DNA from 2 places in the Labrenzia sp. VG12 genome. Region 1 is predicted to be linked to the other one. Evidence: predicted binding sites of a transcription regulator. Region 1 holds the regulator's gene; the other holds the start of a gene.
What was found. The regulator PhoB, encoded in region 1, activates phosphate uptake and scavenging genes when phosphate is short. The targets are predictions, from matches to a motif close to TGTCATNNANCTGTCAT.
Positions count from the first base shown of each region.

Region 2: the regulator PhoB is predicted to act here: its motif matches at 1,701-1,717, upstream of CHH27_RS17585 (esterase-like activity of phytase family protein).

Region 1 covers NZ_CP022529.1:5,769,927-5,774,229, reverse strand. Annotated here, with positions in the region: gene CHH27_RS26665 (aspartate aminotransferase family protein) at 1-305, opposite strand, end outside; gene CHH27_RS26660 (GcrA family cell cycle regulator) at 734-1,264, shown strand; gene phoB (phosphate regulon transcriptional regulator PhoB) at 1,710-2,408, opposite strand; gene phoU (phosphate signaling complex protein PhoU) at 2,489-3,184, opposite strand; gene pstB (phosphate ABC transporter ATP-binding protein PstB) at 3,215-4,003, opposite strand; gene pstA (phosphate ABC transporter permease PstA) at 4,024-4,303, opposite strand, start outside.
Region 2 covers NZ_CP022529.1:3,811,010-3,815,312, forward strand. Annotated here, with positions in the region: gene CHH27_RS17585 (esterase-like activity of phytase family protein) at 1-1,622, opposite strand, end outside; gene CHH27_RS17590 (multidrug effflux MFS transporter) at 1,861-3,060, shown strand; gene CHH27_RS17595 (arsenate reductase ArsC) at 3,112-3,621, opposite strand; gene CHH27_RS17600 (helix-turn-helix transcriptional regulator) at 3,640-3,975, opposite strand; gene CHH27_RS17605 (pyridoxal-phosphate dependent enzyme) at 4,129-4,303, shown strand, end outside.

The DNA.
Region 1 (4,303 bases):
TCCATGGCCTCGGCGCCCGAGTTCACGAACAGGGCCTTTTCGGCAAATGTCGCCTCGCACAGACGCTGCGCCAGCCGTTCCCCTTCCGGGATCTGGTGCAGGTTGGAAATGTGCCAGAGCTTGGCGGCCTGGTCCTGGAGGGCTTGCACCAGATGCGGATGGCTGTGGCCGAGAGAATTGACCGCGATGCCGGAACCGCAATCGAGGAATCGTCGGCCGTCTTTCGTGACAAGCCAGACACCTTCCCCATGATCGAAAGACAGGTTCGATCTTGCGTAATTTCCGAATAGTGCAGTCGCGGACATAACCTCTTTTATCTCCTCAAGAACGCCCAAATGGCCCCAACGTCACCTTGACGCGGGACCGGCACCTTGTCAGATGCGTTCGGGCCAAAACGCAACGTGCCGCCCGATGAGGCGGCACGCAGCGGAAGTCTTATACACCGCCCCCACCATGGACTGTCAATGGAAATGCCGCTCCAGGGTCGCCGAGGACAGATTTCGTAAAAGTCTCAAGGGCATCGCTTATTTGGGGAAAAGTCCCTTCATCCCCAACTGGTTTGGGTCAAACGGTTGCCTGATAAATTAACGTTATTGTAACCTCTGGGACATCGAACACGAGATCTCGTGCGGCAAATCACTTAGAGGCACTAGATATGCCATACTTAGGCATGCACGCGCATGCTTAACACGGGGTTAATGGCCGCAAGGCGGTCAAATAAAAGGGTGCGGCAATGAGTTGGACAAACGAACGGGTCGAGCTTCTCAAGAAGCTTTGGAGCGAAGGCTTGAGTGCAAGTCAGATCGCTGGCGAACTGGGTGGTGTGACCCGAAACGCCGTGATCGGCAAAGTGCATCGCCTTGGCCTGTCCGGTCGCGCGAAATCCTCTTCCTCCAGCGCCAAGCCGCGCCGGCCGCGGACGGCCGCTCCCAGCAGCGCTGCTCCCAAGAAGCCAACGCAGCAACCACAGAGCATTGGTGCGACGGCCCTGAAAGCCGATATCACGCCGGCTCCGGTTGTCGAAGCCAAGCCGGAAATCGAACCGATCGCCGATGTGGTGCCGATCTCCCAGCGGGCAACGATCCTGACGCTTACCGAGCGGACCTGCAAATGGCCGATCGGCGATCCGGCGACCGACGACTTCTATTTCTGCGGCCGCCAGTCCGAAGCCGGTGTCCCCTATTGCACCTACCACTGCAAGATCGCTTACCAGCCGGTCGCCGACCGTCGGCGTGACCGCAAGGTGGTCGCCAAGGCCGGATAACGGCAGCACCTCAAAGGGCTGCCCTTGTTGAAAGCCCGCCAATCGGCGGGCTTTTTCTTTTTGCGGTTTTTGGCGGCAGGAAGCTGCCGTTTCCGCCATCGTCGTGCCACGGCCAGTCCATGGCGTCCATGCCAGTGCCTTTGGCGAACGTATGGCCCTGCGCAACCGGACCGTCACGGCGTGGCTTGCCGGATCAGGTCCGGCAATGACGGAGCTGAGGCTGGGGTCCCTGTCATGGCCTTCCTTACCTCACTTCAGCCACGCAACGCGTCTGCCGGGATCCTGAAAGCCCAGCGTTCGCCCCTGACCAAATTTGAGAGAAACCGAAAGCTCGCCGGTCCTGGATTTCCGCTTCGCTGCATCCGGAATGACGATGAACTAGGAATATCAAATACAAAAGCCCGCCAAGGGCGGGCTTTTAGATGTCTTGCTCCACGGTCAGCGCTCAGGCGCTGGCCGAGAACTGGTCATTGAAGGCGTAACCGGCACCGCGCACAGTGCGGATCGGGTCCTTGGCCTTGCCCCGGTTGAGCGCCTTGCGGAGCCGGCCGACATGAACGTCCACGGTGCGTTCGTCCACGTAGACATCATGGCCCCAGACACCGTCGAGCAACTGCTCGCGCGAGAAAACGCGGCCGGGCGACGTCATCAGGAATTCCAGAAGGCGGAATTCGGTCGGACCAAGATGGATTTCCTTGGTGTTGCGACGAACCCGGTGCGTTTCCCGGTCGAGCTCGATGTCGCCGGACCGCAGCATGGTCGACACCACTTCCGGGCTAGCCCTGCGCAGGATGGCGCGCACGCGTGCCATCAGTTCCGGAACGGAAAAAGGCTTTACCACATAGTCGTCGGCGCCGGTCGACAGGCCCCGGATGCGCTCAGCCTCTTCGCCGCGGGCTGTCAGCATGATGACAGGCAGACGCTCGGTATCTTCTCGCGCGCGCAGACGGCGGCAGAGTTCAATACCGGACAGGCCCGGCAGCATCCAGTCGAGCAGAAGCAGGTCGGGCAGGCTTTCCCGCAGGCGGATTTCGGCCTCGTCCCCACGGACACACGATTCAACCGCATATCCTTCGGCTTCCAGATTGTATCTCAACAGAAGGCTGAGGGGTTCTTCGTCTTCGACGATGAGCACCTTCGGCATGCATTCGCTCCAATTTCAGCAACCGGCGCAGGGTGAAGGTTGTTGCGCCGGTCGGACCGCTACCGCGACAGGTGTCGAAACTAGGCCGCGCCCGTCTCGTCCACCTTGGCGCGTTCTTCCGGCAGACGATCGCCGGTCACCATGTAGTAGACGTTTTCCGCGATGTTGGTCGCGTGGTCACCGATACGCTCGATGTTCTTGGCGCAGAACAGCAGATGGACGCACTGGGTGATGACCCGCGGGTCTTCCATCATGTAGGTCAGCAACTCGCGGAACAGCGAGGTATAGATCGCATCCACTTCAGCATCGGCTTCCTGGACCTTGCGCGCCGTTTCCGCGTCCTTGCGGGTATAGGCGTCCAGAACCTGCTTCAGCTGAGACAGCGCCAGTTCGGTCATGTGTTCCACACCGATGGCGAGTTTCTTGGACTGCAGATCACTGTCGATGGCGATCACGCGCTTGGCCACGTTTTTGGCCAGATCGCCGACACGTTCCAAGTCGTTGGCAATACGGGTTGCAGCCGTGACTTCCCGCAGATCCTGCCCCATGGGCTGACGGCGCGCGATGATCTCTATCAGCTTGATCTCGACTTCCTGATGCAACGCGTCCAGGCGCACATCGTTCGCGATCGTGGTCTTGGCCAGATCCAGGTCCTGCGAAACCAGAGCATGGACCGCGTCGGCGAAGGCTTTTTCTGCCAGACCGCCCATTTCGGCGATCTTGCCGGCCATAGCCGTCAGTTCCTCGTCATAAGCCGAGACTGTATGTTCAGACATCCTGTGTCCCCTTCAGAATTCGAAAAGCGCTTAGCCGAAGCGGCCAGTGATGTAGTCCTGCGTACGCTTGTCCTTCGGGTTTGTGAAGATGTCCTCGGTCGGACCTTCCTCAACCAGAATGCCAAGGTGGAAGAACGCGGTGCGCTGAGACACACGAGCAGCCTGCTGCATGGAGTGCGTCACGATCACGATCGTGAAGTTTTCGCGCAGTTCGTCGATGAGCTCTTCAACCTTGGCCGTTGCGATCGGGTCCAGTGCAGAGCAAGGCTCATCCATCAGGATGACTTCCGGGCTGACGGCGATGGCACGCGCGATGCACAGGCGCTGCTGCTGCCCACCGGACATGCCGGTGCCCGGCTCGTCGAGACGGTTCTTCACTTCTTCCCAGAGGCCGGCCTTCTGCAGGCTCGAGGCGACGATGTCGTCAAGCTCGGACTTGTTCTTGGCAAGGCCGTGAATGCGTGGACCGTAGGCAATGTTGTCGTAGATCGACTTCGGGAACGGGTTCGGCTTCTGGAACACCATGCCGACCTTGGCTCTCAGCTGCACCGGATCGACCTTGGGATCGTAGATGTCCTCGCCGTCGATCTTGATCGAACCTTCCACGCGGCAGATGTCGATCGTGTCATTCATGCGGTTGATGGTCCGCAGGAACGTCGACTTGCCACAGCCGGACGGACCGATGAAGGCGGTCACAGAGCGCGGCTGGATTTCAAGGTCCACGTCCTTGATGGCGTGCGTATCGCCATAATAGACCTGCACCTTGCTTGCGGAAATCTTGCTGTCGGTCATGTTGTTTGCCCGTTCAGTATTGAGCATCTGGTTCATCGGTTCGTCCCTTACCAGCGGCGTTCAAATCTGCGGCGCAGGAGAACCGCAAGAATGTTCATTGTGAGGAGGAAAATCAAAAGAACGATGATCCCGCCCCATGCTTTTTCATAGAAGGCAAAGTCGGCACGCGCTGCCCAGGTGTAGATCTGGGCCGGCATCGCCGAGTTGGGCTCGATAAACCCGTCAACGAACCCATCCGGATAGCCACGGGCGACGAAGCCGACCATACCGATCAGGAGCAAGGGTGCCGTTTCGCCGAGGGCCTGTGCCAAACCGATGATCGTGCCG
Region 2 (4,303 bases), 2.0 Mb from region 1:
ACCTTCAGCAGCAGATGCTGCAGCTCGCGGTCGAGACGGCCCTCGGAGGCCAGCCAGAAGCCGCCGTCCTTGGCAACCGAGATGCCTTCCAGGTCAAGCTTGGCCTGGTCGAAACCGGTGACCGTGACGTAGGACGTGATCTGGGCCGGCTTTGAAGCGATGTCCAGCGTGTAGATGCGTGCATCATCATAGAAGCTGTCGCTGACGGCATAGAGCTTGTTTGCGTCAGTCGGATCGGCAGCGAGCGCCGACAGCGCCCCCCAGCCGATCGGGGCGTTCTTCTCCGGGTCCGTCGCAGAGGTGATCGACGGATAGGCGGGAGCGTCTGCGCCGAACTGGTAGAGCGAGAGGTGCGAGCGCACACCGTCTTCCGCGCTATCGACTTCGTTCGCGACAACAAAGAGATCCCGGCCCGGGATCGCCAGCAGGCCTTCCGGACCGACATGGGTCGGCAGGAACTGAACGAATTCCGGCTCAGCGCCGGTATCCTTGTAAACGGCGACAAAGTTGCCGCGCTCGGAATTGACGAAGATCAGCGTTTCACCACCGAATTCCCCGACGGCGACGCCTTCCGGCTCGGTGCCCTTCTTGTGGGCGCGTTTGGCCGGGTAGTGACCGTGTGCCATTCCCAGATGTTCCATCTGGTTGCCGCTGTCGAACAGGACGTCACCCTTGGTGTTCCAGATGGTGAAGCCACGGGACCCGCCCTCATAGTCGCCTTCGTTGGCAGTGACAAAACGCTCGTCGTCGATCCAGGCAACGGCATCCGGTTCGCGGCGGACATCCACAGTGCTTCCGGAGGCATCGCTCATGCGTGCCTTCTTGACGGGGATGTTCTCAGCGGAAGCTGCTCCGGCGGAGAAGCTGGCAACAACGTCGCCCGAGGCCAGGTCGACAATGGCAAGATGGTTGTTTTCCTGCAGCGTCACGACAGCCTGGTTCCGGGAGTTGATGGAAACGAATTCCGGCTCCGGATCGGTCGAGGCAACGTCGGCAAGACCGGTCAGATCGACAATGCGAACCGCATCACAGTTGGTCGGAACACCATTTTCATCCAGATCGAAGATAGCCAGGTGACCGGCCGGCATCTGCGGGATCACGCCGTCATTGAGGTCTTCGTCACGTTCGTTTTCAATTGCAATGGCAACGAACTTGCCGTCCGGGGAGACCGCAACGCTGTCCGGCTGACCCTTGGCGTCACACGTTGCCGTAATGCCCATGTCGGCAAGCGCGATCACGGCCAGGTGGCCGGACGCATTGACGTAGTCTTCACTGGTGTTGACACCGGCATAGGCAGCCGCCTCACCGACGGCAACGGAGGTCGGCTCACCGCCAAGCGCCACACGGGCCTTCGGCTGGATATTCAACGGGTTCGCCGCGTTGACGAAAACAATGGCATCACCCGGGCTGTCGGTGAACGCCAGCGTCCGGCCATCCTTCGAAGCGTAAATGATCTCGGCAACTGTTTCCGTTGCCTTGTCGGCACCTGCCGGCAGGGTCTTGTAGACCGGGTAGGTGTTGATGCGCTCGAAATAGTCGGCCTGTGCTGCCGAGACGGTCCCGAGACCGAACAGAACGGCAAGGCTGACGCCTTTCAAAAAACGCCCGCGAAGGTTCGCCATGACACTAGCTCCCACGAATAGTTGGGTTGAAGGTGGCGGCAAGCTAGTGGTCGTCCTTACAATATCGGTGACACTTGCATGAAGCTTTCATGACATGCCGCCGGACTTTTTTTTGCCACACCTCTTGAAAGCCGGCACCCAAATTGCCACTTGTTTCCTTCTGGACGTGGCCGGCTCTTTTTCCATTCTCCAGACCTCCCTTTCTGCGCCCCCTGGCGCCTTTTTATTGGAAAATCTTATGCAGATCGGATACGTGCGCTCCGCCGTCGTGCTGGGGCTGTTGGCCGCTGTCGGCCCATTTGCGATAGACCTCTACCTGCCGGCCGTCGGCGAAATCGTCGACAGCCTTGAGACAACAGATGCCGCCGTGTTCATGACCTTTACGGTCTATTTCATCGCCTTCGGCTTCGCCCAGCTGATCTATGGTCCGCTTGCAGACCGGTATGGCCGCAAACCGCCGGTGTTTCTGGGTCTTGCCATCTTCATCCTGGGCTCGTTCCTCTGCGCCACCGCAGCTGATGTCTCAGCCCTAACGATCGGGCGTTTCGTCCAGGCGCTTGGTGCGGCCGCCCCAATGGTGATCGTGCGTGCGGTGGTACGTGACCTGTACACGGGAACGGAAGCAACACGGCTGATGGCTCTGATCATGCTTGTCTTCAGCGTCTCACCGATGCTGGCCCCCTTGACCGGCAGTCTGATCATCGAATTCGGCAGCTGGCGTCTGATCTTTATCGCGCTTGGCATCATTGCCCTGGCCGCCGTGACGCAGATGGCCCTCCTGTTGCCGGAAACCCTGCCGAAGGACCAGCGCGCAAAGATCGACCCGACGGCAATGATCCGCAGCGCCGTTTACCTGCTGAAGGACGCCAAGTTCATGGGCCTGACTCTGATCGGCGGCTTTTCCCTGGCAAGTTTCTTCGTGTTCATTGCCGCGGCGCCGCTGGTCTACATGACCCATTATGGCCTGAGTCATAAGGGTTTCAGTCTAGTCTTCGCCCTGAACGCGGTCGGTTTCTTCGCCTCATCGCAATTCGCGGCAATGCTCGGCCAGCGCTTCGGCATGGCGCGTGTTGCCCTTCTGGCGGTGATCGGCTTTGCGGCGTCGACATCGCTGCTGACGCTGTTGGTCTGGAGCGGCATCGACGACCTGCCGGTGCTGATGGCGCTGTTCTTCATCGGCAACAGCTGTCTCGGCCAGGTGATCGCACCTGTGATGGTCATGGCCCTGGAAGACCATGGCGAACATGCCGGCATGGCCTCTTCGCTGGGTGGCACCTTTCAGATGGTGGCCGGCGGCGTGATGATCCTGATCTGCAGCCCGTTTTTCGACCGGACGGCGCTGCCTTTGACAGGTGCTGTGGCCGCCTGTGCGCTGATCGCCCTCGCGATTGCACTGGTGACCCTGCGCCCGCAACCTCAGGGACGGACCGCCGCCTGAACTGCCGTCTTGTCCGCTGAAGCCGCCTGCGTCAAGCAGGCGGCTTTTTCTTCATGCGACCTCTTCGCCCGCCTTGCCGATTTCGTCCAGTTTCTTCTGCAAGGACAGTCTGTCCAGTGACGACATTGGCAAATTAACAAAAACCGAGATGCGGTTGTTGAGCATGCGGAAGGCATCGCTGTAAGCAAGCCGACGTTCTGTCTCGTTGCCTTCAACCGCAGCCGGATCAGGCAGCCCCCAATGGGCGGACATCGGCTGCCCCGGCCAAACCGGGCAGGCTTCCTTTGCCGCGTTGTCGCAGACAGTGAAGACGAAATCCATTTCCGGCGCGCCCGGCTCAGCGAATTCGGCCCAATCCTTGGACCGAAAATCTTCAGTCTTGAAGTTGAGCTTCTTCAGAAGTTCAAGAGCTTCTGGCTTCACGCTACCAGCCGGATGAGAGCCAGCCGAGAAGGCCCTGAAACGCCCCTGCCCGTCCCGGTTGAGAATGGCTTCCGCCATGATGGACCGAGCAGAATTGCCGGTGCAGAGGAAAAGTACGTTGTAAACACCGTCCGACATGGCGGTCTCTCCTGTAATTTACAGTTTACGGCAGGTGATTGCTTCCAAGGCCTGGGCACATAACTCCGGATGGCCGCCACAGCAGTCCGCCACCAGGAACGTCAGCAAGTCCTGCGTTCCGTCCAGATCCGCGAAATAGCGGATCGACCGACCCTCACGTTCATTGCGAACCAAGCCGGCCTGCAACAACACCGAGAGGTTTGCCGACATGGTGTTTTGGCGGACGCCCAGCGCCTCGCCAATGTCGCCCGCACTCATGCCTTCCGGGCCCGCATTGATCAGGAGCCGGAAGACTTCCAGCCGGGTCTTTTGACTGAGCGCACCAAAAGCGCTTAAGGCAGAATTTATATCCATAAATCATGATATATTGATATTTTAGGGAAATAGCAAGCCTGCTCTTCCGCTACGGCATGCACTTTCTCTTGTCAGAAACCGTCATATGAAGGCAGAAGACTTGAAATTGATCGTCGAGACTGCTGACCTGCCAACGTGAAAGGGTCGGACCGCATGCAATCAATCACCAATCCATGGCGCGGCAAGGGACTTCCGGCAGAAGCAGAGCTGGCGGACGGGACCGTTTCCGAACATCCGGAGATGGCCGAGACCTTTCTTGAGCGCAGCCTGGACAAGAGGCCGACGCCCCTGCTCGATCTGCCGGAACTCGCATCGGCCTGTGGCATCG